Regions from separate parts of the Paenibacillus sp. FSL R5-0486 genome, predicted to be linked through region 1. Evidence: predicted binding sites of a transcription regulator. Region 1 holds the regulator's gene; the other holds the start of a gene.
What was found. Region 1 encodes Rex, which represses fermentation and respiration genes when NADH is low (regulators of the CRP and FNR family bind a similar motif). Its sites were predicted from a motif close to TTGTGAAATATTTCACAA; they were not measured.
Positions count from the first base shown of each region.

Region 2: the regulator Rex is predicted to act here: its motif matches at 4,304-4,321, upstream of MKY01_RS15500 (cytochrome ubiquinol oxidase subunit I).

Region 1 is NZ_CP150237.1:4,395,455-4,411,046, reverse strand. Features, by position in the region: gene MKY01_RS19535 (biotin--[acetyl-CoA-carboxylase] ligase) at 1-493, shown strand, start outside; gene panB (3-methyl-2-oxobutanoate hydroxymethyltransferase) at 838-1,716, shown strand; gene panC (pantoate--beta-alanine ligase) at 1,713-2,609, shown strand; gene panD (aspartate 1-decarboxylase) at 2,602-2,985, shown strand; gene MKY01_RS19515 (tetratricopeptide repeat protein) at 3,079-3,726, shown strand; gene dinG (ATP-dependent DNA helicase DinG) at 3,869-6,730, shown strand; gene MKY01_RS19505 (redox-sensing transcriptional repressor Rex) at 6,950-7,603, shown strand; gene MKY01_RS19500 (amidohydrolase) at 7,590-8,897, shown strand; gene MKY01_RS19495 (DUF5590 domain-containing protein) at 8,935-9,465, shown strand; gene MKY01_RS19490 (hypothetical protein) at 9,768-10,295, shown strand; gene MKY01_RS19485 (AAA family ATPase) at 10,288-11,790, shown strand; gene MKY01_RS19480 (3-hydroxyacyl-CoA dehydrogenase NAD-binding domain-containing protein) at 11,924-12,796, shown strand; gene MKY01_RS19475 (acetate kinase) at 12,793-13,998, shown strand; gene asnS (asparagine--tRNA ligase) at 14,100-15,395, shown strand; gene MKY01_RS19465 (DnaD domain-containing protein) at 15,416-15,592, shown strand, end outside.
Region 2 is NZ_CP150237.1:3,454,047-3,469,638, reverse strand. Features, by position in the region: gene cydC (thiol reductant ABC exporter subunit CydC) at 1-14, opposite strand, end outside; gene cydD (thiol reductant ABC exporter subunit CydD) at 11-1,834, opposite strand; gene MKY01_RS15505 (cytochrome d ubiquinol oxidase subunit II) at 1,849-2,862, opposite strand; gene MKY01_RS15500 (cytochrome ubiquinol oxidase subunit I) at 2,862-4,226, opposite strand; gene MKY01_RS15495 (MFS transporter) at 4,621-6,012, opposite strand; gene MKY01_RS15490 (LysR family transcriptional regulator) at 6,122-6,997, shown strand; partial or broken gene MKY01_RS15485 (GNAT family protein) at 7,024-7,194, shown strand; gene MKY01_RS15480 (MFS transporter) at 7,254-8,444, opposite strand; gene MKY01_RS15475 (6-phospho-beta-glucosidase) at 8,576-10,000, opposite strand; gene MKY01_RS15470 (glucose PTS transporter subunit IIA) at 10,029-11,255, opposite strand; gene MKY01_RS15465 (PTS transporter subunit EIIB) at 11,297-11,917, opposite strand; gene MKY01_RS15460 (LysR family transcriptional regulator) at 12,096-12,977, opposite strand; gene MKY01_RS15455 (carboxymuconolactone decarboxylase family protein) at 13,105-13,860, opposite strand; gene MKY01_RS15450 (hypothetical protein) at 14,059-15,033, opposite strand; gene MKY01_RS15445 (sigma-70 family RNA polymerase sigma factor) at 15,033-15,524, opposite strand.

The DNA of each region.
Region 1 (15,592 bases):
TCGTGCCGTTCGAGCTTGTTCAGGAGCTGATGCGGGCATCAAATGGCCAAATGATGTGTTGATTGACGGACGCAAGGTATGTGGCATATTGCTTGAATCTACGGTAGAAGATCATGAAGTCAGATACTGTATCGCAGGTATAGGCGTTGACGTGAACTTTGATCCCGAGGATTATCCGGAAGATCTGACCACAATCGCTACTTCGCTCAAGATGGAGACGGGTCAATCCGTTGATCGCACCAAACTAACGGCTGCCATTTTGACGGAGCTTGAACAGTTGTATTTTTTGTATCAAAAAGAAGGATTTGGCGTGATCTCAGCTCTATGGGAGGCCCTGTCCGTATCGATGAATCGAGAGATTACAGTGACGAATCCTCATGGTGTCATTGAAGGGAAGGCAATTGGTCTTGACCCTTCTGGTGCACTTATCGTGGAGAAGCACGATGGAGAACATACGCTAATCATCTCTGGTGAGATTTCCTGGAAATCATAAACAATTTGTCGAATTTTCACTGGTAAAATGAACATAAGACGTGAAGTTTGAGCAGAACTTTGGTATACTGTGTTCGTGAGGCGATATCGGCTAATGCAGACCGAATTGCACTCCCGTAACAGTAACCTTTGTTCTGCTTTGATGTGTTTTATATAAGCAGACCGCAGTGCAAGAATGAAATACGTTTAAGTGAGTTGTTGGATTCTGCTCTGAGCCGAAGAGGACCGAGACAGAAGGGACGATCGCAAGTGACTCTTTTTTGACTTTTCGGGACTTTTTAGTGGAAAACTAAAAGGTTTTTTTGTTGCGTTTATTTGAAAAGAAGAAAGGAGCCATGAAAAAAAATGGCGAACAAACAAGCGTTGAATATTGTGAAAATGAAAAAATATAAGCAGGATGGCGTGCCGCTTACCATGATCACGGCTTACGATTATCCAACAGCGCTCCTAGCAGAGGAAGCAGGTATTGATCTGATCCTGGTTGGTGATTCACTCGGCAATGTAGTACTGGGTTATAATTCGACGCTTCCGGTGACCATCGACGACATGGTATACCACACACGTTCCGTAGTGCGCGGTGCTGAGAAGACATTTATTGTGGCTGATATGCCTTTTATGACCTATCATGGCAGCGTGGATGAGACGCTTAAGGGTGTCCGTCGACTGATGCAAGAGGGGCATGCCCATGCGGTTAAAATGGAAGGCGGAGTCGAGATAGCGGACACCGTTAGAGCAGTTGTGCAAGCAGGCGTGCCTGTTCTTGGACATATCGGACTGACACCTCAATCGGTTAATCAGATTGGTGGTTACCGCATTCAGGGCAAGGATGCAGCGGATGCGAAACGTCTGATGGACGAAGCCAAAGCCTTGGAAGCTGCAGGTGCGTTTGGCATTGTGCTTGAACTGGTTACGGAAGAAGTTGCACGGGCGATCTCGGAGGAACTGTCCATCCCTACCATAGGAATTGGAGCAGGACGAGGCTGTGATGGTCAGGTACTGGTATTCCACGATGTGGTTCAATACGCCTCTCCGTATACGCCCAAACGATTTGTCAAAACCTATGGAGATGTGGGTACATTAATCAGAACCAGCATCGAAGCTTACGTGAAAGAAGTGAAAGATCGTTCGTTCCCGGCCGAAGAGCATGTATTCAATGCGGCGGATGGTGTTCTGGATCAACTGTACGGCGGACAACGCAAGGAAAAGGTGGGGAGTAACTCATGAAAGTATTACGGACAATCGCAGAGTTAAGACAGGAACTAAGCTTGAAGCGTCAAGCGATTCGGTCCAGTGCGTCTGTTGTAGGTCTTGTACCAACAATGGGTTATCTTCATCAAGGTCATGCAAGCTTGATGCAGGCAGCCAGACAACAGAGCGATATCGTGGTATTAAGCATATTTGTTAATCCAATTCAATTTGGCCCTAATGAAGATTTTGACAGCTATCCGCGGGATGAAGCCAGAGATGTGGAAACAGCACGCTCACAAGGAGTGGATATCGTATTTATTCCCTCTGTTGAAGAGATGTATCCACAGGCAACGCAAACGACCGTATCTGTCTCAAAACTGACGGAGCGCTTATGTGGCGCTTCACGTCCAGGACATTTTGACGGGGTAACGACCGTAGTCTCCAAACTCTTCAACATCGTACAGCCACAGCGTGCATTTTTTGGTATGAAAGACGCTCAGCAGGTTGCGGTCATTCAACAGATGGTGAATGATTTGAATATGCCTGTAGAAATTGTACCCTGTCCGATTGTTCGCGAAGAGGATGGCCTTGCCCTCAGTTCACGTAACGTCTACCTTAACCCAGAACAGCGTACACAGGCCTTGGTTCTATCGAAGGCACTACGTGCAGCTCAGGAAGCCACAGATACAGGTGTAGCTACTACAGCCGCAGATATCCGTCGTATTCTGCGCGAGCACATTGCAACCTCACCGCTTGCCGTTATCGACTACGCCGAGATTCAGGCTTTTCCAAGTCTGGAGCCGCTCACAGATCAGGAAGAAGTTCAAGGCCGTGACGATCTGCTCATTGCACTTGCGGTGAAATTCGGAAAAACAAGATTGATTGACAATATAAGGTTGCAAAAATCGGAGGTACTGTCCCATGTTTAGAACACTGATGAAATCCAAAATTCACCGGGCTACGGTAACGGAAGCCAACTTGAACTATGTGGGTAGTATTACCATAGATGAAGACTTGATGGAAACATCCGACTTGATGGAAAACGAGAAAGTGCAAATTGTGAACAACAACAATGGTGCACGTCTGGAAACATATGTGATTCCAGGACCACGCGGAAGCGGGGTCATATGTCTTAACGGCGCAGCTGCACGTCTGGTACAGCCTGGAGATAACGTCATTATCATTTCTTACGCCATGATGTCACAAGAAGAGGCAAATACTCACAAACCAACCGTTGTATTTGTAGATGGGCAGAATAAACCTGTACAAACGATGAAACAGGAAGTCCACGCAACAATTATGTAATCGACTGGTAAGGAGAATGAAATCGGCCCTTGAAGCAAAAAATGAGTACAGGTCACTGCACTAATCCATTTTTTCAAGGGTGGGGATGCATCGATGTTCCAGCATGTTTTCGCAGAAATGAACGACATGTTAGATGAAATTATCAAGAGCTATCCTTCCGCTGAAGGCCTGAACAAACAAGAATTGCTGCAAAAGTGGAACTTGCTTAAGCGGATGAGTGACGGGATGCTGGATGAATGGCTGATGTTTGAAGAAAAGATGAGCCAGGTGAGGGAGCGAGAGATGGATAAGCCTGCTTCCCTTGAACCGGAACAGGGAGCTGTTACCGCTCTGCCTGAACTCCATCTGGAATGTTTCAGTCGAGGTCAGGGTTATTTCAAATTACAGATGTATCCGCAGGCGATCATGCAATTCTCCCGGGTTGTGACCGACCATCCGGAGAGTGCATTAACTCGTTTTTACCTGGCGCTGGCGTATCTGAATCTGGAACAAATGGCGGAAGCCGGAACACATTTACAGCAGATCATGTACCTTAAAGGTTCACCTCGCTTGAAAGGGCTTGTGTGTAACGCCCTGGGCTGTATTCAAGTCAAGCTTGCGAATCCCGAAGCTGCATGTTCACTCTTTGCACAGGCCCTTCAGTATGACCCGACATTGACCGAACCACTGTACAACATGGAAGCTTGCAGGTTGAACAGGGGAAAATTGCAATATGCTAATCAGCTGACGACCCTTCATTAAGCGGGAATTCGGCGACAAAAAAACGGTGTTCCCTCCTTTGGCATAGCGGCGGGGACACCGCTTTTTTGTCAGTTAATTTTCAAATCCCCTTTTTTTTGCTATGCTGTAACATAGACTGGAATGGAAGGGACCGTACATTGCAATGAAATTTGCCGTATTGGATTTCGAAACAACCGGCACGCAGTCCGACGGTGAGATTATACAGGCCGGACTTGCCATCATAGATCATGACTACAGCATAACTCAAATATATAGTTCTTATGTGAACCCTGGTGTACCGATTCCCCCGTTTATTTCGGGGTTGACGGGTATTACCGATGCAGATGTGGCGGACGCTCCTTCACTCGAAGAGATGATGATGGAGATGGTTCCGCTGCTTAATGATGTGGTGCTTGTTGGACACAACGTCGCTTTTGATTTTCACTTTTTGCAGAATGCTCTTGACCGTTGCGGTTATTTGCCGTTCACTGGCCGCATTCTGGACACGATTGATTTTCTGAAGATCACATTCCCATCACTGGGTTCTTATCAACTCGGTTATGTGTCTTCCGAATTTGGATTTCAACATGATCGCCCTCACCAGGCAGACAGTGATGCACTGGCGACAGCCTATGTGCTACTCAAGTGTCTGGATGAGTTAAAGGAATTACCGCTCATAACGATTCAGCGTCTCAGTGACCTGTTTGCACCAGAAGACAGTGACTTGGGTTGGTTTTTGGACGGAATGCGCAGTGAGAAGGAAGCAGAGCCGATTCAGGACCTGGACGGACATACCTATTATCGTCAGCTTGCTCTTAATGTAAGTGATTGGACCGATATTGGTGCACCACGCGATGAGCGGGAGGCTAACCCCCTCGATGGTGTAAGCTTCGAACAGTTTATGGACCAGGTTCGGGAGAATCTGAAGGATACACTGGATCATTACGAAGAGCGTGAAGCGCAGACTCAGATGTTCAGCAGTGTAAGGCAAGCCTTGGATGAAGAGAAACATCTCTTGATCGAAGCTGGAACGGGTACCGGTAAATCTCTAGGGTATCTGTTGCCTGCTATTTATGAAAGTGTGAAGCAAGAACAGAAAGTTATGGTTAGCACGCATACGATCAATCTGCAGGAGCAATTGAGAGAGCGGGACATTCCGATGCTGACTCAAGTGGTTCCGTTCCCGTTTAAGGCTGCTGTATTCAAAGGACGTGGACATTACCTGTGCCTGCGCAAATTTGAACACAAAATCAATAAACGTGAATTCGCCACACCGAAAGAGGATTATTTCACAGCTGCTCAGATGATCGTCTGGCTTACGCAGACCGAAACCGGAGATGATGAGGAACTTAACCTTAGCGGACGCGGAGGGGACTTCTGGGAGACCGTACAGAGTGAATCCGAATCATGTCTGGGAAGATCCTGTCCATGGTTCCGTAAATGCTTCTACCATCGTGCCAAACATGAAGCAGGGTTGTCTGATATCGTAATCACCAATCACTCCAAATTATTTACGGATGTGAAAGCCGCGCATCAGCTGCTGCCGGCCTATGAGAGTCTTGTGATCGATGAGGCACATCATCTGGAGGATGTCGCTGGTAAACATCTTGGAATGCATATGAAATATTTCACCTTGGTTCATACACTGACCCGCCTATTTAAAGACAGTCGTAATGGTCAGCTACCTATGCTTCGTTCGCAGTTTTCCGGGCATGAAAATTCGGTGCAATGGGGCTCCATGGTGGATCAGATGTTCCCGCTCGCTCTTGAAGTTAAGGAGCTGTGGGATCGTATGAGCGATGCCTTGTTTGGTCTCTTGCCTGAACGAAGTGATGCTTCACCGGGAGAGACGGGGCAATTTTCACTGCGTCTGAAAGCATCTCAGAAACCTGCAAAATGGCAGGAGTTGCAGGATCTGGAGAACCAGATCTATGTGACTCTGGGCGATTTGGTTCGCAAAGGGGACAAATTGCTGCTTGAAGTGAAAGAGGATCAGGATGATTATCAATCGGATAGTCTGATCACGGACATTACAGGATTGCTGAAAGATCTGACCACATTGAAGGAGAATCTACGTTTCTTCATGCGTATGGATGACGCCAAAACGGTGTACTGGATGGAAGCCAGCGGCCAATTCCGCAGCAAATCTCTCCAGCTGTATGCCGTACCTGTAGATGTGAGTGCACAACTTAAGGATTTATTTTTTGATAAAAAGAAAAGTGTTGTGCTTACATCGGCTACGCTTTCGGTAGATAAGTCATTCCAGTTCATGATTGAACAGCTTGGCTTGCAGGAAGCCGCCGAGAACAATCGGCTATTAACGTCGATGTTGCCATCACCTTTCAACTATCGCGATCAGGCACTTCTGGTGATTCCGCGTGATTTCCCAAGTGTGAAGGGAAGTGTGGGTGATGCGCACTTTGTTAATATGCTGGTGCAATCACTCGCAGAGACGGCAATTGCTACGCGTGGACGCATGATGGTTCTGTTTACTTCATACAAGATGTTGCGACAGGTCTATGATCCGCTGAAGGAGGCACTGTCTGGCAACGACATCTCGTTGCTTGGGCAAGGCGTTGACAGTGGAAGTCGTTCCAAATTGACTCGCAGGTTTCAAGATGCCAAAGCAACGGTACTTCTGGGCACAAGTAGCTTCTGGGAGGGTGTAGATATCCCGGGAGAGGCGTTAACTTGTCTCGCTATTGTGCGACTGCCTTTCCAGCCACCGAATCATCCGTTGGTGGAAGCCAAGAGTGAGTTGCTCCAGGAACAGAAGAAAAATCCGTTCATGAAACTGTCCGTGCCACAAGCGGTCATTCGTTTCAAGCAGGGATTTGGCCGATTGGTACGTACAGCAAAGGACAGAGGAATTGTCATTGTTTATGATACACGGGTGATTGAAGCGTATTATGGTAAATTCTTTTTGTATTCATTACCTGGTCCCAAAATGGAGCATATGCTCACGGAGCAAATGGTTCCACGAATTACTGAGTGGTTGGAAAAACCTGCTAATGAACAAAAATAATGGTTGTTTTGTTCGTTATATCATTGCATGACACTATCGTTTGGCGTTAAACTTTATTAGATATTTCCGTATCCGATTAAAGCAGTTGCACGTAAGAACTTATAACCTAAATTACAAGGAGCATTCTGTATAAAATGTCACGTTTATCTTTGAGTTTTATACAGAATGCTCATCTTTTCATCTATTATTTTATCGTGGCCTTGGTAAGGGGGAGCAAGAATGAAATCGGATAAAATTTCGGAAGCGGTGGTACGACGTCTGCCTGTTTACTTGCGTTATTTGAACGAGTTGCATCAGCGTGAGGTGGCTACTGTTTCTTCTCAAGAGCTTGGACAGAGGCTGGATCTGAATCCGGCCCAAATTCGTAAAGACCTGGCTTACTTCGGTGATTTTGGTCGTAAAGGGATCGGGTATGATGTATCCTATTTGATCGAGAAAATTCGTCACATTCTCAAAATCGATCAGCAAATTAATGTAGCTCTGGTAGGAGCGGGTAACCTCGGTCAAGCCTTGTCCAACTACAACGCATATCTGAAAGACAACATGAAGATTGTTGCTGTATTTGATGCATATGGACCGAAGATAGGTAGTCAAATCAACAGTTTGACGGTAAAACCAATGGATGAATTGACGGAAGCGGTTAAAATGGAAAACATTCGCATCGGAATTATCACGGTTCCGGATACGGAAGCCCAAAATGTAGCCGATCAGCTTATTGAATCAGGAATTGAAGCGATCCTTAATTTTGCACCAACCATTCTAAAAACACCGCCGCATATCCGCATTCACCATGCTGACTTTACAACGGATCTGCTTAGTTTGGCCTATTACTTGGAGACTGGAAAGGACGACGAGGAAGATGACAACAAATAGATGGGTAATTCACAACGGCAAATTTGCCGTTAATGAAGGCGGCACAACATGGAACGTGGTCCACGGATACATGGTTGTTGAGAATGACAAGATTGTGCATATTGGTGAGACATTGCCGGATGAAGACAAAAATTGTACCAAAGTGGATGGAAAAGGACTGTTCTTCCTGCCGGGTCTGATCAATACGCATGGTCATGCAGCGATGTCGTTGCTCAGAGGGCACGGAGACGATCTTGCATTGCAAGTATGGTTGCAGGAAAAAATGTGGCCGATGGAAGCGAAAATGACTTCAGAAGACGTATATTGGGGAACTTCGCTATCGGTGCTTGAAATGTTGAAAGGCGGAACTACAGCTTTCCTGGACATGTACGATCACATGGATCAAGTTGCCAAAGTTGTGGAGCAATCCGGCGTTAGAGCAGCACTGGCACGTGGTGTAATCGGGTTGTGCTCGGAAGAAGAACAATTGCGGAAGCTGGAGGAGTCGGCTGCGTTTGCGCGTGAGTGGAATGGACAGGCAGATGGTCGCATTACAACCGTAATCTCGCCACATGCACCATATACATGCCCTCCTGACTACATAGAGAAGCTTGTGCAGGTCGCGAACGACCTAAACCTTCCCCTTCATACACATATGTCGGAAACGCTTCGTGAAGTCGAGCAGAACGTGGCTGATTATGGACTGCGTCCTGTGGCACATCTGGAGAAACTGGGCTTTTTCTCTCGTCCATCCCTGGTTGCACATGCGGTGCATCTGAATGACGAAGAGATTGAGATTCTGGCCCGTCATGATGTGGCTGTATCCCATAACCCGGGAAGTAACCTGAAACTCGCTTCCGGTGTTGCGCGGGTACCTGCGTTGCTGAAAGCAGGAGTTACCGTGTCACTCGGAACAGACGGACCGGCAAGCAACAACAACCTGGATATGTTCGAGGAAATGAGACTGGCTGCATTGATCCACAAAGGTGTATCTGGTGACCCGACGGCAGTGCCAGCAGGCGAAGCGTTATTACTCGGAACGTCATACGGTGCCAAATCTATCTTCTTGAACAATACCGGAGCACTCCAGGTCGGCATGAAGGCTGACTTTATCGCCTTGGACATTGAACAGGCACATTTCTATCCACATACAGACCTGATCTCACATACAATCTACTCGGCTTCTGCTAAAGATGTTGAGCACGTATGGGTGGATGGAAAACAAGTGGTGAAACATGGCGAATGTCTGACGCTGGATGAAGAACGCATTTTGCGTGAGTCTCAATTGGCATTTGATGGTCTGCTTGCTCGTTAATTGCAGGACAGCATCATAGGGAAAGGAAGTTCGGCTTTTGAAGAAAAAAAAGAAGTGGATATGGATTTCGCTGCTTGCACTGGTTCTGATTCTGTTTGGACTTCAGCGTTATTACGTCCATGTCACGCAGGACCAACGCAAGGAAGAAGCGCTCGCCATACAGGCAGCACAGGAGCAACTGGGCATTACATCCTATGATGAATTGCGTAAGTACATCTGGGGAGACAAAGAAGGCTCTGACAACATCTACTGGACCCTGATCGGCAAAAACAAGGATAACCAGGATGTTATGGTCTGGGTTAAGTTCGACGCAAACAATCAGCCGGTTAAGGGTGCAAACGCTGTACACAGTGAGCTGCTGCAGAATGGCATGTCCGAAGCGCAGATACGCAATCGCTTCAGTTCTGAAGTTCCTGCCGGTGAGATTAAACGAATCATGCCCGGAGTTGTGAATGGAATATATGTGTGGCAAGTGTATTATAAAGATGGTACGCACAACCACTATCGCTTTTATCGTTTTAGCAACGGAGAACAGGTGGACCTGGTCTACACACTCCCGAACAGCTAGAACAAGATAGAGTGAGATAACTAGAGAATTAAAGAAATGAAAGAACCGGCAGACGGATATCCGACTGAACCGGTTCTTTGTGTTGTCTGTAAACATATTTGATTTAAATAGTTAAAATTAATAATTTATTCATATTTTCGCCTTCGAAATTGTATATACGATGTGATATACTCAGATATGTACTCAAAGTTACATTCAAAAACAAATAATCCTGTCGAAATTCTCGCAGGAGTCAATGTACACATATTCGTATATACCAATAAGCCAGTAGGTTGGGCCAAAATCTGGGAGGGGTAATTCACTTGAAGCTAAAAGTATTGCCTATTGCTATAACTGCCGTCATTTCAGCCGTTGTGTTGTTTGGAGGTTGGTTTGTATATCGTCAGGTGGCTGTGCAGAATCCGATTGAAAAAATGGTAACCCAGTACGATGGAGTCAATGACGTTCAATTAACTATTAACCGCAATGACGTACAATTGAAACTTGATCTGCAACCTGATGTTGATTTGGGCAGACTGGTACAATATATTCACAAAGAAGGACAGACCCTGATTGGAACACGCTCACTAAAGTTGGATGTTGTGGATCATTCCAGTGAAGCACTGGAAAGTTGGTGGGGTGATGCGATGTTCACCGTAGCTCAGGCGATGGAGAACAAGCAATACACCGAGATTACACCAACGTTGTCAAAGATGGCGACGAATGGAATTAAGGTAAATACAGCGATGGATGACAACAATGTATATGTCAGTCTCAGAGACGGAGATGCCAGCAAGTTTATTATTCTGCCGCGTGTGCCCGGTCAGATAGGAGTGTGGCCTAATGCCTAAGTGGACAAAAGAAGTTGCCATCGGATTTTTTCCCGTATTGATTATTTTCCTTGCTTTTACTGGTGTTAATATTGTTCCGATCCTGATTGCAGCAGTGCTTGTCGGAGCTTTGCTGTTCATGATGCAAATGCGTGGCGGGATTACAGTAGGCGCTGCACAGGAACGTAAACGGAAGAAAAAAGGACCTTCCAAGCTTACTTTTGAAGAAATTGGCGGACAAGACAGTGCTAAGCAGGAATTGCGTGAAGCGCTTGACTTTCTGATCAAACATGAAGAAATCCGGAAGTTCGGGATTCGCCCGTTAAAAGGGATCTTGCTGACGGGCCCTCCAGGGACAGGGAAAACGTTGATGGCCAAGGCTGCTGCCCATTACACCGATTCTATTTTTGTAGCAGCATCGGGTAGTGAGTTCGTGGAAATGTATGTTGGTGTGGGTGCCAGCAGAATTCGGGATTTGTTCAAGGACGCGAGAACCCGTGCCACCAAGGAAAATAAGGAAAACGCTATTATCTTTATCGATGAAATCGATGTCATCGGGGGGAAACGTGAGGGTGGTCAACAGCGTGAATATGATCAGACCCTGAATCAGCTCCTGACGGAAATGGATGGAATCTATTCTTCCGATACGCCAAGAATTCTGGTTATCGCTGCAACGAACCGTAAAGAGATGCTGGATAGCGCCCTGACGCGACCGGGACGTTTTGACCGCCACATTCAAGTGGACTTGCCTGACAAAAAGGGCAGAAAGCATATTCTGGAACTGCATGCGGTGAACAAACCTCTGTTGAAGGAAGTTAATCTGGAGAAAACAGCAGAAGAATCATATGGTTTCTCCGGTGCACAGCTCGAAAGTGTGATGAACGAAGCAGCAATATACGCCATGAGAGACGGGCTGTTAAACATTGAACAGCGGCATCTGTCCCTGGCTATTGATAAAGTCATGATGGGTGAGAAGACAGACCGTGAGTCCAGCGTGGAAGAGAAGAAAAGGGTCGCCATTCATGAGTTGGGACATGCCATTATGGCTGAACTCGTTCGTCCAGGTAGTGTTAGTCAGGTGGCACTTAGTCCGCGTGGTCAGGCGCTGGGATATGTACGTCATAACCCGCAACAGGAACAGTTCCTCTATACGAAGCGCTTTCTGGAAGAGCAGATCATGATTGCACTCGGAGGAGCAGCTGCGGAGGAAATGTACTACGGTGGTCGTTCCACAGGTTCACGCAATGACTTTGATCAGGCAACCAATGTTGTACAGACGATGATGGCTTCGGGGTTGACTTCACTTGGGATTGTGAACATGGATATGGTCACAACCGAGGAACTGATGCGAGAGAATAAATTAATTCTGCAAGAACTGATGGAACAGACAAAGCAGTTGCTTGAAGAGCAAAGGACAATTTTCGACAATTCACTCGACATCTTGATTCGTGAGGAAGTTTTGTCTGGCGAACAATTTCGTTGTCAATTTCGTGACAGTGCCCTTCTACCAGCATAATTTATTTATGCTGGTTATTTTTTTTTACATTTCACTCGTGCTAAGATATTATTATATGTTGGGTCGAAATTTGTAATTTTCGGCGAACAGGGTACAATAGAGAAATAGAGAACCGAAAGGATGGAGCAGAACCATGTTTTTCAAAAAAATAGGAGTTGTCGGCGGCGGTACGATGGGACAAGGTATTTCCCAGATGCTCGCAGCCAAAGGACTTGATGTGCTTCTCGTGGAGCATACAACACAAAAGCTGGATCATGCATATGACATGATCGAAACCAATCTGGATAAACAACTGGAGAAATGGGCGATTACAAAAGCGGAGAAGAAATTAATTCTTTCCCGTATCACCAAGGTAGCTCATTTAGCTGAACTTGGAACTTGCGACATGGTCATTGAGACAATTTCAGAAGATCTGGATGCGAAAAAAGCAGTATTCAGCCAACTGGACCAAGTTTGTCCAAGCAATGTCATTCTGGCAAGTAATACATCCACGCTGAGTTTGACCGAGCTTGCAAGCTCGACCAAATACCCAGAGCGTGTTATTGGTATGCACTTTATTCACCCGGTATCCCGGGTTGATCTTGTAGAGATTATTCGTGGACTGAAAACTTCGGATACAACATTCGAAGAGACCAGACGTTTTGTTGAAGAAGTAGCGGACAAAAAAGGAGTCATGATCTATGAATCACCTGGATTCGTAACTTCCCGCTTGATCTGCCTGCTGATTAACGAAGCGTTGCATGTATTGCAAGAAGGTGTTGCATCTGCTGAAGATATCGATGATGCAATGCGTATCGGATACAACTTCCAACATGGACCACTCGAAATGGCTGACCGTTTCGGATTGGATTCTGTTGAAGCTGCACTCGAAAGAATGTTCCGTGAATTCGGAGAATTGAAATATCGTCCTTCTACAGTCCTGAAGAAAATGGTGCGTGCAGGACACCTGGGTGCCAAAACAGGCGAAGGATTCTTCAAGTACGACAAGGATGGTGACCGACTGTGAAAGTACTCGTAATTAATGCGGGGAGTTCCTCGCTCAAATATCAACTGTATAATATGACTGACGAATCTGTACTGGCTAAAGGTTTGGTAGAACGGATCGGAATGGATTCCTCCATCTTGACACACAAACCGACAGGCCGTGAGGATGTTACAGAAGTTAGTGAGATTCTGGAGCATACAACAGCGATCCGTAAAGTCATTGATATTTTGACTCACAAAGAAAATGGTGTACTGGATTCTGTAAGTGAAATTCAAGCTGTTGGACACCGTGTTGTTCACGGTGGTGAAGCATTTAAAGAATCTGCATTAGTAGATGATGCTGCCAAAGCTGAAATTCGTCGTTTGTTCGACTTGGCTCCACTTCATAACCCTGCAGCAATGATGGGTATTCGTGCGGCTGAATTAAATATGCCTGGTGTGCCACAAGTTATGGTCTTTGATACAGCATTCCATCAGACGATGCCTGAAAAAGCTTACCTGTATGCTATTCCGCGTGTACTTTACAAAAAATATAAAGTACGTCGCTACGGCGCACATGGTACTTCCCATGATTTCGTAAGCAAGGCAGCTGCTGAATATCTGGATCGTCCAGTGGAAGATCTGAAAATTATCACTTGTCACGTCGGTAACGGCGGTAGTGTAACAGCAGTTAAAGGTGGCGTATCCGTTGATACTTCGATGGGTATGACTCCGCTTGAAGGATTGATGATGGGAACGCGTTCTGGTGACCTTGACCCAGCCATCGTACCTTATGTAATGAACAAGGAAGAACTGAGCGTAAGTGAAGTGAACTCCATGTTGAACAAACACAGTGGATTGCTTGCGATCTCCGGAATCAGCAGTGACATGCGTGAGATTACGGAAGGTATGGAGAATGGCGATGCCAACTCCACGCTTGCTTTTGAAATGTACGAATACCGTCTGCGTAAATACATCGGCTCATATGCAGCTGCAATGAACGGTGTAGACGTGATCGTCTTTACGGCTGGTGTAGGTGAGAACTCCGTTGTACTTCGCCAAAAAGTATGTGAGCAACTCACTTATCTGGGTGTTGAACTGGATGAAGCGTTGAATGCCATTCGTTCTGGCGAACCACGCCGGATTACAACAGCGAACTCCAAAGTGGAAGTTCTCGTTGTGCCAACAAACGAAGAATTGGTAATTGCACGTGATACACACCGAATCGTATTGAATTCTCAGTAATCTAACTGTAAAGTAAATATAGAATGACAAGGAAGTGCAGAGGACAGGCATAAGCCTGCCCGCTGCATTTTCAAATTCAGGAACCAAGGGGAGATATGGGCATGAATACGAATTGTGTAATTCGTAATGTGAACGAGCATGTGGGCGAAACCGTAACAATCGGTGCCTGGATTAACAACAAACGTTCCAGCGGTAAAATTCAGTTTTTGCAGCTACGTGATGGAACCGGATATATCCAAGGGGTTGTTGTGAAAAGTGAAGTTAGTGAAGAGATCTGGAACAATGCCAAGAGCCTGACTCAAGAAAGCTCTTTGTATGTTACAGGTATTATTCGTGAAGAACCTCGCAGTGCGTCCGGTTACGAGATGACTGTTACAGGGGTTGAGATCATTCACCTGACTGAAAACTATCCAATTACGCCTAAAGAGCATGGTGTCGATTTCTTGATGGATCATCGTCATCTGTGGCTTCGTTCTACGAAGCAACGTGCTGTTATGGTGATTCGTGCAGAGATTATTCGCGCTGTTCAGCAGTTCTTTGATGGTAACGGATTCACACAAGTTGATCCTCCGATTTTGACACCATCGTCTGCGGAAGGAACAACGAACCTGTTCCACATCAAATACTTTGATGAAGATGCTTATCTGACACAAAGTGGTCAATTGTATATGGAAGCCGCAGCCATGGCTCTGGGCAAAGTATATTCCTTTGGTCCAACATTCCGCGCAGAGAAGTCCAAAACACGTCGTCACTTGATTGAGTTCTGGATGATTGAGCCGGAAATGGCATTTGTAGATCACGAGGAAAGTCTGCGCGTACAAGAGAAATTTATCGCTCATGTTGTTCAATCCGTGGTGAAAAACTGCCGTGCAGAACTTGAATCTATCGGTCGTGACGTATCCAAACTCGAAGGCATCGTAGCTCCATTCCCGCGTATTACGTATGATGAAGCGATTGAATTCCTGCATGGACAAGGCTTTGATATTCCTTGGGGAGAAGACTTTGGTGCACCACACGAAACAGCTATTGCTGAGAAGTACAATACACCTGTCTTTATCACGCATTACCCTGCTGGAATCAAGGCTTTCTATATGAAACCAGATCCGAATCGCCCAGAAGTTGTTCTCTGTGCTGATATGATTGCACCAGAAGGCTACGGAGAGATTATTGGCGGTTCGCAGCGTATCGATGATCCGGAATTGATGCAACAACGTTTTGAGGAGCACAATCTCTCGGATGAAGCTTACCAATGGTATCTGGATTTGCGTAAATACGGATCGGTTCCTCACTCCGGTTTCGGTTTGGGATTGGAGCGGACGGTAGCATGGATCTGTGGATTGGATCATGTACGTGAAACAATCGCATTCCCACGTATGCTCTATCGTCTGTACCCTTAATGTTTAACCGAGGAGCATCTATGGAAGACACCACATCCAAAGCTTGGTTGGATGGAGCAGCTTATGGCATGACTTCGGGTACAGCCCATCTGCCGTATGCCTTGTTACGTTTTTATCACCAGCTTGGCCTATCAGATGCAGAAGTGCTTCTTCTGATTCAACTGCTAGGGTTCCGTCAGGCAGAGTTCAATGAGTTT
Region 2 (15,592 bases), 940 kb from region 1:
GTCAGCTCATTCATGCTAACCCTCCTTTCCGTTGTACATCAACCATCTCCGCATATTGAGGCAGGCGCGCCAGAAGTGCTTCATGATGTCCTGAATCCACTAATACCCCACTATCCATAAACAAAATGTTGTCCGCATGTTGAATTGTATATAAACGGTGTGCCACCGTAATCATCGTTGCCGTTTTGGCTAATGCCGCAATGGATTGTTGCAATACCCGCTCGGTGTGTAGATCCAGACCAACGGTGGGTTCGTCGAACAAAATAACAGCTGGTCGCTTCAGAAAAGCACGTGCCAAAGCAAGTCTTTGCTTTTCCCCACCAGACAGCCCCCGGCCACCTTCACCAACAAACGTATCCAAGCCCTGCTCCAATTGTGCAACAACGCTAGCAAGCCCTGCTTCCTCTGCCGCCTGCTCAATTTCAGCTCTGGAGACGTTCCGACCCGCGCCAATCGCGATATTTTCGGCAAATGTACCTGCAAAAATATACGGATGCTGTGTAATATAGCTAACACGTTCAAACCATGCAGCCTCATCATGTTGCGAAAGCTGGCTTCCGTTAACCAGAACCGCTCCCGAATCTGGTTTCAGTAAACCGGCAATGAGATGAAGCAGCGTGGTTTTACCTGAGCCACTTTTGCCTACAATAGCAATCTGTTCTCCCGGTCCAATCGAGATCTGTCCTGTCTCAAGTCCAAAGGAATCAGGTGTGTACTGGAATCGGACATCGTTCAGTTCAATGGTTGGTGGCATTGGAATCAACTCGGCACGAGCTGTACGAAGCTCTTCCGTCTTTGCAATTGCATCGACATCGGTTAATTCGCTTTGATCCGGTCCTTCTTCAGGCTTCGTTTGTGTGCTCTTGACACTAGTGTCCGCGAGCATCTGTTCCACCTTGCGAATGGCCCCCATACTGGTTCGCCCGCTGTGAAAAGCCGTTCCTGTATTCTTCAACAGACTGTAAAACTCAGGGACGAGTAACAACACGAGAAAGGCTGTGTGGAAGCTCATCGATTTGAAAACCAGTAATTGAATAGCCAGTTCAAGCGCGACAATACCAATGCTTAACATCACGATCGATTCCAGCATAAACGTATTTGTAAATGCAATCTTCAAAATGCCCATGGTGGCATCACGATACCCCAGACTGCTGCGTTCAATCTCCTGCTGTTGACGTTTAGCCCGTCCGAATATTTTCAACGTAACCAGCCCTTGAAGCGAATCCAGAAATGTACCGGAAAATTCAGCCAGTTGCGCGTATTTTTCTTCTGATTTGTTCTTTGTCTTGAGCCCAACCAAGATCATGAACAGCGGGATAAACGGTGCCGTAAACAACATAATCCAGCCTGTGTTAGAGTGCTGCGTAAACGTAACAACCAGAATCAGAATCGGGATCATCGCAGCTTCCATCATACGCGGCATGTACTGACTGAAATAACTGTCGGCCTCATCCACAGCATCCAAAGCAACACTGACCTTTCCTCCCGTCTGTCCACTCAGGGTTGAAGGCATGGAAGCGCGGGTCAGGTTCTGCAACACAGATGCTCGCATATTTGTCTTGGCGCGTGCTGCCATATGCAAGCCCACTTTCCCATTACCATACGACAACAGTGAGCGTACGGCCATAACAGCCAATAATAGGACAAGCAACAGGATCACTGATGAAAAGGAAGCTTTCTCTACAAAGATTCGCTGGACTGCTTCAGCCACCAAGGTGGCCTGGCTTATAATAGCTACACCAAGGGCCAGCGAAATGATCGCAAGGAGAAGTCTGTTTTTTCGTTGTAAAGACATTTGCTGCGAGATCAGATTGGATTTGCCTCTCCTTTTCATTGAACGCTCCTCCTTTATTTTTTCCCTTTCACATAATCCGCATCAAACAGGAACAGTTTGAAGACCAGAATAAGAGAAGGAATTAACAGGCACAGACCACCGATAAACACAACGACGAGTGCAAAACCCATCGCTGGTGGTGTCGCGCTACTCTGAATGGTGATGAATGGATCAAGAATGTAAGGATATTGACCAATTCCGTAGGCGAAAAAGGCTGTGAAAAATTGCAGCATGATGCATATAAAAGCTAATCCGTAACGGCGTCCGTTATATAACAGCCACATGGCAATCATGAAAAACGCAACGGAAAGCGCCAGCAGCCACCATAAATCCATCATATTTTGAAAATGACGCTCATTGTGTTGACCCAAATATATAAATGCAGTCAGCGCGAGAATAATGGTCGGTGTGCTCCAGAACAAAGCATAGTTCCGCATGAGCTTCAATGCCGAATGGTCCTCTGCGCGAGAAGCGTAAAATGTGAGAAATGACCCACTAATGAACAATACGGACACGATCGCCAGTCCAACGATGCTCCACGATAATGGATTCGTAAATAGTGCCCAGTAATCCAGGGAAACGGTATCTCCCTGCTTCAAAATAAAGCCACCTTCAGACAGGGTCAGTGCCACTGACAATGACGCTGGAATAAGTAGACCCGTAGCTCCGTATAAGAACAAATACACGATACTTTTTTTGGAACCATAATTTTCGAAAGCATAGAATGAACCACGAATGGCAAGTAAAATGACGGCAATACTTCCCGGAACAAGTAGCGCGGAGCCATAATAGTAAGCAGTATCCGGAAAGAATCCAACGATGCCAATATAGAAAAAGACAAAAAATACATTGGTGATCTCCCAGACCGGTGATAGATAACGGGAGATCAGACGATTAATCAGGTGATCCTGCTTTGTCAGGCGTGCATAAAAGGCGAAGAAACCTGCTCCAAAATCAATGGAAGCTACAATAAGATAGCCGTACAAGAACAGCCAGAGTACCGAAATACCAATTAATTCATAACTCATTATGCCTGGCCCCCTTTCTCGGCTGATTGATCATGCTTCTCCTTCAACCATTTCTCCATCTCGAGTTCAGCAGGATTGTTATTGAACAACCGTCTCAGTACGACGACACACATAACGCCTAGCAGAATGTAGAGAAGCAAGAAGACGAAAAATAAAATTCTCACACTCGGTGAAGAAGTAGCGGCCTCTTCTACCCGCATATAACCTCGGATGATCCATGGTTGCCGCCCGATCTCTGCATAGAACCAACCCATCTCAACGGCCAGAAAAGCAAGCGGTGCACTCAGTGCAACCATACGTAGCATCCACTTGTTAAACTGATTACGTTTCTTCCAGAATACAAACAGGAAGTACAGACTTGATATAGCAAGCAGAGCGAATCCAATACCAGCCATTAGATCAAACAAATAATGCACAAGTAAGGGCGGGTGTTCATCTGGTGGAAATTCGTTCAGCCCGGTTACCTCGGCGTTAAAGTCTCCAAAGGCAAGGAAACTGAGCAGTTTCGGCAAATGAAGAGCGCCTATAATTTCATGTTCTGCATTCAGCCATCCCAAAAAAATCAAATCCGCGCCGCTTTCCGTCTCGAAATGCCACTCGGCAGCTGCGAGCTTCTCCGGCTGATGCTCAGCCAAAAACTTGGCAGACACATCTCCAGCTAAAGAATTTAACAAACTGAATACCAGCACAACGGCCATCATGAGATTCAAGCCTTTTTTGTGGTAGGCCGACACTCCTTTTCTCAGCATCGCAAAGGCTGCTACTCCTGCTAACAGAGCAGCTCCTGTCAGATAAGCCGAGCTTAATACATGGAACACTTTGGAGAACGTCGCTGTATTCAGCATCGCTTGCACGGGGTTCACTGCCATGAATTGACCTGCTTCCATGACAAAACCTTCAGGCTGGTTCATGAATCCGTTCACTGTTGTAATAAAAACAGCAGACATGCCTGCCCCGGCGACAATCGGAATAGTCAGCAACCAGTGGATATACGGATTTTTGAACCGATCCCACGTGTACAGATAAATGCCCAGGAATATTGCTTCAAAAAAGAATGCAAATATTTCCATAAATAGTGGCAGTGCAATGACATTCCCGGCAAGTTTCATAAAATTCGGCCATACCAAGGCCAACTGTAGTGAGATCGCTGTGCCTGTCACGACACCAACCGCTACAGAAATGACAAACCCTCTGGACCACCTCTTTGCCATAAGTATGTAATGGTGATCCTTCTTCCGAATGCCGATGAACTCTGCAATAGCAATCATCAAAGGTACGCCGACACCAAGCGTTGCAAAAATCACGTGGAACCCGAGCGTCAAACCAGTCACTAGCCTGCTCCATAAAACCGTATCAATAGCCATTCTTTGTGTTGCCTCCTTTCAAACTCTGTTCAATTTAGAAACATTCAATATCAGATTTGGCCAAGCTCAATGCAGAGTTGCGAAAAATTTCACAAAGTTAGGTATGACGATATCTTGCCACACCTATAATGCGTTTACTCCTGTAGGCCTCCGATAATAACAATCATTGGATGCCTATTAAAATCTGATATTGATGCACTTAAAGTACTAACGAAACCTATTAATCAAAATTATTATATCTTTATTTTTACCTAATTCAATCAAAGACACGTCTTCTACCCTAAACGTTCAAGAAAGGATCAACTCTTTCTGACAACTTGGTGAAAATCAAAAAATACACCCAATGGAGCTATTGATTCATTGGGTGTAAACGTGTTATTGCACGGAAGATTTTCTATTTTACTTTCTCCGGACTCACCGCACCTGCCTCGCGACGTATGCTCATGATGATCAGTGATGCAGCTAATACCGTAAGGATGATTCCAAGCATCTGAAATCCTGTCACATTGAATGTATCCCCCATAACAATTCCAATCAATAACGACGATAAAATGGTCCCCAAGTAGCGTGATGTATTAAAAATACCCGATGCGACTCCAATCATTTCTTTGGGTGTGCTTTTGTACAGAGCTGCTTGCATACCGACCGCGTTTAGGCCGTTACTTATGCCAAATAAAGCTAAGGCAACAATGATTATGAAGATTGGAGAAGTTTCATTCATAACAACGATTAATATAGAGCCAAATGTCATTAAAGAAGCGGATACGATCAGAGCTGGCCGTGATCCTGATCTGTCAATCCAGCGCCCTGCGATCGGAGCAATAATGACTGAACATAACCCTAAAGCTAGCATGCTCATTCCTGTATGAACTTCGTTGAGATGACGTACCTGCTTCAAATACGTAGGAACTCCAAAAAAAAGTGCGTAAAACAGGATGTTCACCAGCATGTATTGCACATTCACCCAAGTCATCTCCGGATATGAGGCAAACGTTCGCAGAGGGATAAAAGGCGTGGCTGCTTTTAATTCATGTCGGAAGAACATGACGAATGCGATTAACCCGATCCCCCCTGTCAGCAGATGCCATGTTGAAATATCTCCTGTGGAATTTACTGAAAGCAAACCGATGAGCAGAGTCACCAAAGCTACCGTAAACATCAGGATACCTGGTGCGTCAATTAACGCAAGCCATTGCCGAATGGACATGTGACCAGAGATAGACGGGGATTGCTCGTCCTTCGGGATTGTTTTCCAGGCGAACCAAAAACTCGCCAAGACAAACGGAATATTAACGAAGAATATGCTGTGCCAGTCCCACCAATGAATCAATACTCCACCAATAAAAGGTCCAATTGCAGCCGCTCCAGAAAGGAATATAGCCAAGGTGGACAAGGCGGAGGCTTGTTTTTCAGTCACGTTCATTCTGACAATCGCCATTCCGACGGCCACCATCATGCTTGTGCCAATTGATTGAACAATCCGGAATACGATGAGCCACGAAAAACTGGGAGACCACGGAGCTAGCATGGACGATACAAAAACAATAACAAGACCCATGAGGAAGATCTTCCTGCGGCCAAACAAATCACTACACTTGCCCATGACGGGTTGAGCGACAGCACTGGCAATGTAAAATGATAAAATAATCCACGAAACGGCTGTAAAATTAAGTTGATACACTTGTTGTAGCCTGGAGATTGCCACCGAAATCATGGAGGAATTCAACGGATTCAACATAATTCCGAGTCCAACAGCTAACATCAATCCTTTATTTCGAACGTTCATTGGTGCACCTCTCTCTCTTCTGCTGTTATTTTACTTGAACGTATTCATTTATTCCAACGCATTATATGTTATGATTTGATGAACTAGAAGGAATGAAGGAATGGTGCAAATGGAGCTTCTTCAACTAAAATATTTCCTGACGGTGGCCCGATGCGAGCATGTTACGGAAGCTGCGGGAAAGCTGCATGTCACGCAATCCTCCCTGAGCAAAACGATACAACGATTAGAGGACGACCTTGGAGTCCCTTTATTTGATCGAATCGGGAGAAAGCTGCGACTAAACGACTTTGGAAGAACATTTCTTCAGCGAACTGAAAAAGCCTTATTTGAATTGGAACAAGGAAAGCGGGAAATTGCTGACCTCTCCAATCCGGATCAGGGTACACTGCAATTGGCAGTGACTACGGCGAGCACATTGCCAGGTATACTGGGGGAATTCCGGAAAAACAAGCCGGATATTCAGTTCCATGTGCAAATGGTTTCGTTAGAAAACATGTCCAGACTTCTGCATCGGGGCGAGGTAGACTTTTGTCTCTCCTCCCCTCCGATTGAAGGTGACGATATCGAATGTCAGATACTATATGACGACCCGATTGTAGTCGCTGTTCCTATGGGTCATCAATATGCCGACCGAAGCAGCATTCAATTAACCGAGCTTAAGGACGAGCGGTTTGTTGGGGTGAAGCAAGGGTATGGGGTTCGTGATATGGTAGATTCCGTATGTCAATCCGCTGGTTTCCTACCAAAGTATGTATATGAAGGGGATGAGCCTGCAAGATTAACAGCCCTTGTGGAGGCAGAGATCGGTCTCGCGTTTATACCTAGCACAGCCAGAAACCCGCATGAGCGCATTAGATATCTTCAGGTAGAGGAACACCAGCTCGTTCGGGAAATCGCTCTACTTTCGCACAAAAACAGGTATATTTCCAAAGCCGCTTTAGAGTTTCGCAGCGTGGTTATGGACTATTTCAGTGCTATGCCATGAGCATAAATTCAATCCAGAGGAGTCCATTCGAACATCTGAAATTCCACCGCATAGAGGCTCATATTAATGTGGATAACACCCCTTTCATGAAACTGGCAGAGAGTGTTGGTATGGAATTCGAATGTCTACGTAAAGGGTTTATACACGAAAATAATGAATGGACCGATCACTTGGTGTATTACAAAAATTCTATTTAAATGGTTCATACAACTTACTCTAAAACAAGGGAACTCCATATCAAGAAGTTCCCTGTTTTCTATGTTTGTTGAATATTCTTCTTTTTGCGATGAAGGGTTACTATTCCCAAACTAACTACTGAAATCCATAATAGAATCATTGCATTACTTGAGACTAATGATTGCACTGTATCTAGTTGTAATAATTGCGTAATTAACCTTCCTTCATACGGTGAAAGTGTGGCTCCCAAGTTATACGCGATCAGAACAATGGTCGTACCCAGCTTTGCCATTATGGCGATTTGTTGTGCAAAAGTATGCAATAAATAGGGCATTATACAGCGGAATGAAAACCCGATGATCATTGAGCACACGGTAGTAAGAATAATACTTTGCGAGATCGTCGTAACGAACATCGAGCTTCCAAGTAACAGAATCGATAATGGAACGATATAGTTACCGAGTGTTTTGTATACTTTCCCAAAAGAAAAACCGGCAACAAAAGCTCCCAAACCTATAAATGCAATCATGTTGCTTCCATTTGTCGCAGTTCCGATATTTTTTTCCAAAATCAAAGGAGTAATCTGTAAATTATAATTGATGAAAATAGCTACTATTACAAATAATAAGAGACCATAGCCAATCATGACTTGAAGGGCTTTTTTATTATTTGTGTGGCTTGGATTCGTGGTGACCTCTTCTCTTCTATTAAGCTCTTTTTTATCAGAAGGAACGAAAATCAGGAATGCAATGAAAATAGGAAGTGCCAGGGCGTAGACATAAAATGATGTGTGCCAGCCCATTTTCAATAGTTGACCAACGAGTAGTGTTAGACAAATGCCTCCTAATCCCTCAAAGGCACTTTCTAAGCCAATTACGGTTGCTTGTTTAGCTGGATTCTTATGATACATATCACTGATCATCTGAATGATGAGCCGGTTAAATAAACCTACACCTAACCCAAACAAACAGCGAGAAATGAACAGCAACGAAAAAAGGTCATGATACAATGCAGGGAATACTCCCGCAATGAGAACAAGTCCTAATCCAGTTAGTATAGTTGCTTTCTTCCCAATAAGAAGTTCAAGTCGATTAGCAATTAACACACCAAGAATGACAAATAATGAAGGTATGGTCGTTAATAATCCTACATGTGTTACCGATATCTCTGGAAAATCATTGGTTATCGCAGGAATGTTAGCGGCAATCACTGGACCTGAAGAAATTAATAACGCAACGGACAATAACGAATATGTTTTAAGCTTCTCCATGGATATTATAAAAAACCAACTCCTAATGTTTGTATTTGCTCCATATGGCCAATAGTTAGCCTTGATGCTGCGATAAATGGATAAAGCAGTAACGCATAAGTCGATGACTTCATACGTTACTGCTCAGTCGATTAGAGTTCTTTGCCGTTACTTTGAATAACTTTTTTGAACCATTCAAAGGATTTTTTCTTGCTACGTTTCAACGTACCATTTCCAGCGTCATCTTTGTCGACATGTATGAAACCGTATCGTTTACTCATCTCTCCAGAACTTGAGCTTACTAGATCAATGCAACCCCAGGACGTGTAACCCAACAACTCTACGCCATCTTCTTCCACTGCTGTTATGAAAGCTTGGATGTGTTGACGCAAATACTCGATTCTATAATCATCCGCAATATATCCCGTCTCATCAGGAGTATCTATCGCTCCTAAGCCATTTTCAACGATGAATAGTGGCTTTTGATATCGGTCATACAAGGAATTCATTGTAATTCTTAGACCTTCAGGATCGATTTGCCATCCCCATTCACTCGTTTTCAAATGAGGATTGCGCAGTGTCGGAAACAGGTTAGCTGCCGTTTGTGTGTTTACTTCCGGGTCTGCACTGGTTAATCGTGAACCATAATAACTGAACGAAACGAAATCAACCGTATTATTTTTCAAACATTCCTCGTCCCCGTCTTCCATGGCTAAATTAATATTCATTCGTTCTAACATTTTCTTGGCATAGTTTGGGTATTCTCCTCGGGACTGTACATCGACGAAGAAGTAGTGCTCGCGATCTCTTGTCATGGCTTTCCAGACATCATCTGGTGCACATGTATACGGGTAAGTGTTGGCACCTGCTAACATACAGCCAATCTTAATTTCCGGGTTAATTCTACGCGCAATTTCAGTTGCTTTTGCACTTGCGATCAATTGATGATGAGCCGCCTGATACTTCACAGCATCCTCATTCTCACCTTCTTCAAACACTAGGCCTGAGCTACCAAAAGGTAGATGCAACAGCATGTTAATTTCATTAAAGGTAAGCCAATACTTCACTTTATCTTTATAACGGGTGAAGATCGTTTCACACAGTCTCTCATAATAATCCACCATTTTTCGACTTCTCCACGATCCAATAGTTTTCACCAAATGAATAGGGACATCAAAATGGGTAATGGTGACTAACGGCTCAATGCCATACTTCAAACATTCGTCAAATACATTTTCATAGAATTTCAAACCCTCTTCGTTGGGTAACTCGTCATCTCCATTAGGGTAGATCCGAGTCCATGCCAAAGATAAACGGAAACACGTAAAGCCCATCTCTGCAAATAAAGCAATGTCTTCTTTATACCGATGATAAAAATCAATAGCCTCATGACTCGGATAAAAATGTTCTTGATCACACTCCAACATTTTTAACTGTCCTCGCATGACAGGAACACGATCTTTCCCTGCCGGGATTACATCAACTGTGGATAGTCCCTTGTTGCCTTCTGCATATCCACCTTCACATTGGTTAGCAGCAACTGCCCCACCCCACAAAAAGTCTTTTCTTAAAGTCATTAAAACACACTCCTAACCTGTAGTTTTGTTAAGCTTTGACAACCAACAATGTATTGTTAAAATCAATATTTTGGGGACTAGTCTCTGCGATCACATCCGAGTAACTATACGAATTGGTTACAATAACGGGCGTTTGAGTGACATATCCTTCTTGTCTGATTTTGTCCAGATCAAAAGTCAGCAAGGTCTGCCCTTTTGTAATTCTCTGACCTTCTTCAACGAACGCTTCAAAATATTTTCCGTTCAGCTTTACCGTATTTAAGCCGACATGAATAAGAATTTCGACTCCTTCATCGGATAATAGTCCAATAGCATGTTTCTTAGGAAATAGAGATACAATCATGCCATCAAATGGAGCAATGACTTTCCCCTCGCTAGGTTCAATAGCAATTCCTTTACCCATTGCCTCTGAGGCAAACGCTGCATCTTGTACATCCTGAAGTTGGATAAGCTGACCTTTAAGTGGAGTTGCAATAACAGAATCTTTAATTGTAATGACTTCATCCGCAACCCCACTCCCTTCGTTCGCATTTGAAACAGTGTTCTGTGAAGGTGCATCTTTTTCATATTTCAAACTGAGCAAATAGGTAAGTACAGCAGTTACGACAGTTGTTATAACAAGTGCGATCAAAATGTTATATAGATTCCAGATATTTTCACCAATGTACAGAGGAATCGCCGGGATTCCTGAAGCGCCTGTTGCGTAACGGGAAACATCCATTAGCCCTGCAAATAGTCCCCCACTGGCAGCTCCAATCATACCCGCGACAAGTGGGTATCTCTTCGGTAAATTTACGCCGTAAAGAGCTGGTTCCGTGATTCCCATCAACGCGGTGATCCCACTGGAAGCTGAAATTTGTTTTAATGCTTTATCCTTGGTTCTCATCCCTACAACTAATGCCGCAACACCTTGACCTATACAATTGATCATCGCCCCAGGACCGAGGATATTCTCATAACCTGATGTGGTGATTTGAGCAATGGATAGAGGAACAATATTATGGTGCAGTCCAAACATAACCAGTATTGGCCAGAAGGTTGCTACCAGGAAAATAACCAGCCAGCTACCATGTGCGCCCAAGAATTCAAAGCCCATCGCTAAATACGTTCCAAAAAATGACCCCAGCGGCCCCAATACGGTTAAGGCCAGAATTCCCGTTACTAAAATAGTGCACATGGGAACAAAAATAACTTTCACTGCATTCGGAATGATCCTTTTAAACAACGATTCAATATATGATTGTGACCAAACTATTAAGAGAATTGGAACTACAGAAGAATTATACGATACAAGAGTTAGCGGGATTCCAAAACACTTACGTCAGTCCCATCCAAACGCAATTGTGTCAAGTTGGGATGGAGTAAAACACCGGCTAAAACGAGTGCTAAGACGGGACTACATTTTAGTTTGTTTGCAGCCGAAAACGCTAACAAGAATGGTAAAAAGTAGAAAATAGCATCTGACATAAGACTTACGACATAGTAGGTTTGGGAATCTTTTGAAATCCAGTTGAACAAAATAAGTAGAGCGAGTAATGCCTTGATCATACCAGCCCCAGCTATAGCAGGAACAATCGGACTAAATGTCCCCGAGACGAAATCGATTAATTTCCCCAAAATACTAACTTTCCTAGCCTGAGTTGGTTCACCCGATGAACTCGCGTTAGGTTGAAGATGCTTGATCACTTCTTTGTAAACGTCTTCAACATGTGTGCCGATGACGACTTGAAATTGTCCGCCGCTCTCAAGCGCATCAATAACACCGTCCAACGATTTAAGCGCTTTTTGATCTGCTTTATTAGTATCATTCAGTGCAAATCTAAGCCTAGTCATACAGTGAGTCAGAGTGGATACATTCTCACTACCGCCCACTTTCTCTACAATATCTTGAGCCAACTTCTCGTATTTCTTGCTCATCCAATAATGCCCCCTCTTGTTGTTGCCATCTAAATGAATGAGACCAAAAGCGCTCTAAATAACTTCTCTTTGCAATAAAAAAAGCTATTTATCTGAAATACATAAAGGCTGCATTCATTACACCTTTAAAATATCATCTGATAAACAGCTATAGCCAATACCTATAATTCATACTTTATTATGCCTGAAAGGCATGCCTGATATGTTCCAAAAAACGTACCTCCGTTTGACTGAATACCTTATGTTTTTTCCAGACAATCACTGTTGGAAACTGAAGTTCCGGTTGAAAAGGTCTGAAGCATAATGTGTCAGACTGCTTCATTGCAAGCGCACCCTCAATACAGATGGCCGTCCCTAACCCCTCCTCTACGAGGTTAAGTATGTTAGATATTAAATTATAGGTCGCAACAAAGTTTAAATGTGCATACTCATCGGCAAACCAGCTTGCAATCTCATTCTGTACGACAGATCGGCTGGATATGAGCAGAGGCACTCCGGCTAAATCGGTTGAAGTGACATATTCTTTCTGGGCAAGAGGTGATGAGGTCTTCATAAGGACTCCCCAGCGTTCCTTCTGGGGCAGTCTGATGAAATCGTATTTCTCAATGTGAATGGGCTCTAACAAAATGCCCACATCGAGCAGTCCTTTATCGATTCGCTCCTTTATGTCATCCCCCGTTCCACTATAGATGTGATATTTAACCTGCGGATACTCCATATTGAAGTCTTTTAATAATTGTAAAATAACATTGGACGTTAATGATTCAACACTCCCGATCGATATGGTTCCTCCAACCAGGTTGTTTTGATCTTTAAACTCTTTCTCTGTTTTATCCGCAAGTGTGAGAATTTCTTCTGCTCTTTGACGTAGAAGCATGCCTGCATCTGTAAGTGTTATTTTACTTTTCCCGCGTATAAACAATTGAGTTTCTAAATTTTTTTCCAGATCAGCCAACTGTCTGCTTAACGTTGGCTGTGTCACATGTAAGATCGTTGCAGCATGTGTGATATTTTCTACTCGAGCTACTGTCAAAAAATATCGAAGTACTCTTAACTCCATAATTCCTCCTGATTTACATTCATTTAAGTATCTACTGAATCATTCTTTCTTTACTATACCTTCCTGTTAACCAGAAGAAGACAGTTGATTGGGATAATCAACTGTCTGTTGTTTCAAATAAAGAAGATTATTTCTCTGGAATGATCTCATTAACGCAGGCTAAAGCATTTAGTGTTCTAGGAAATCCCATGTAGGGAAGGCAGTGAGTTAGAGCGGTGATCATGGTTTCTTTATTATTGCCAACATTGATGTTACCCTGAACGTGTGCTTTGACTTGACTATCCGCACCTCCGAGTGCACTTAGTATACAAAGGGTAAGGAGCTCTCGTGTTTTCAGATCCAGACCTCCGCGGGTATAGAAGTCTCCAAAACAAAATGCTGAAAGATAGTCCTGTATATGCTTCTGATTTGACGGGGCATTTTCCCGGTTTTTCTCAATAATATCGCCAAAAATCTCTTTTTGAATACCAAGTCCTTTGTCAAAGCGATTATCTTCTTCAACCCGTTTCTGACTTTCAAGAGGCAGTGCAACATTTCGCTCTTTGAACACTTCATTCATTTCCGATATGGCATTTAAGGTTTTGGGGAATCCCAAATAAGGTGCGCATTGATAGATTGCTTCTTGGATCTCCGTTGGAGTCAACCCAACATTTAGCGCTGCACGAGTATGTGCTTTGAGCTGTGGCAACGTTTGATTAGTAGCCAGTACGACCAAAGTAATAAGCTCTCGTTGCTTATCGTCAAGAGTACCTTGATCAAAAATTTCACCAAATATGAAGCGACTTAATATGTCCTGAAATTCAGGATCTGTAGCATATGCCGCTGGAACTCCCTCGCCGAATAACCTTTTATATGTTTCCTGGCTCTTTTCGATTCGATTCATATTCATCTAACCTCCTGTTTCTTTTTAGTTAAAACTAGGTGTACCCATTTTACATTGAAAGAGGAAAGAATCCATATCCTATTCATATCATTTTATTGCCTAATCCTATCAAGTGATTGTTTGTTGATGAAAAAAGCGAACAAAGCACTTGCGTGCCCTGTTCGCTCTTCTTGGTGCAGCCATATTACTGTCTTCGCCTTACTTGCTCAAGCTGTCCCAGAATGATTGGAACGCGCCTTTCTCCACTTCCAGGAATGCCGGAACATTACCATAACGAACTAGACCTTCTTCACCAAACAGAACCAGTGGGACCTGCGTTTTGTCTTCCAGTGTGAGATAGATGATCTTGCGATCTTCCTTGCCGTAGAGGTTCTCTTCCAATTCCGGGCTCGTTGCGATCGGTTTGGCAGCATTTAGCGATGAGATAAAGCTGTCCAGTGCTTCATCCGCTGCTAACGGTTGAAGTTGCTGCAATCCGTTGTTCCAGCTGTCGAACGTCTCCCATTGCGCCGAGGCGATGTTGCCTTCGATATGAAGCTTGCCGATCAGGTCGGCACCAGTACCAATGGTGATCCCGTTGTTCTTGTCGAATAACTGAGCATACACCTGACCATCGATCTCGGTGTAGGACATGATGCGGAAGTCCTTATCGTAGCCATTAACAGCATAGATGTCAGCTTCGCCAATGTTGGAAGCAAGCTCCGTATATTTATCCTGGCCGCTCAGCTCATCAATGCCGCCAGTGGTGGTACCCAGTTTATCCCCCCGCAGGCTGAGCGCATTGGCGCCTTCAAGCAATGTTGGGGACTGTGTATATACGCTTCCTCCATATACAACCAGTTGCATCATATCAGCCATCGCGCCTTTGCCCTGTGAACTCGGCAACTCCATCTTCGGAATCACGATCGGGTCAACCGACGCGCCTGGAGTCACCGCTGCCACCTGTGGTGTTGGTACGGCCGGCCCATTGAATTGTTGCCATACACTTGGCGCAGCCAATCCAATGCTAGCAGCGATAACAACACTTGCTGCAATGTATAGTGGTTTACGTTGACGTTTTGGTCCCTGATGTTGCGTGTTTAAGGATTGCTCTACCCGTTTTTTCATTTGCTCGTTTGTTTTCATATGATCCACCGCTTTCTTGTAGTTTTGTTTGAATTGTTCTTCGTTCATTACAGTCCCTCTCCTTCCAGCTCCAGTTTTAACAGCTGTCTTCCTCGTTTTAATCTCATTTTCACTGCTGATTCGCTAATCTCCAGGATCTCGCTGATTTCTCGGATCGGATAATCTTCGTAATAATACAGATGAACCACCGATCTATACTTGACGGGCAGTGACAGCACAAGTTCGATCAGCGCGTGATCTTCAGGGTTGTCTGTTGTAAGAGGATCGACTCCCTCCAGCTTGACCTCCCGTTTGCGCCAGCCTCTGCCTAATAAGGATTTGCAATGATTGGTGATGACCCGAATCAACCATGCTTTTTGATGCTCCGCATCGTTGAACGTAGGGGCTTTTTCTATTAGTTTGATGAAGGTATCCTGAGTGGCTTCCTCCGCGTCTTCTCGTCTGCCGAGGTGCACCATGGCAATCCGGAACAGCGTATCCGCGTATGTCTCATAGACTTTCATCACATGATCGCCCAGCTGGGGCACTGATCGCTGCATGGTTGGTATGCCCTCCTTTATACCTCTAACACTCTTACGGACGGCATTTGGTCACATTTTGTTTTAGG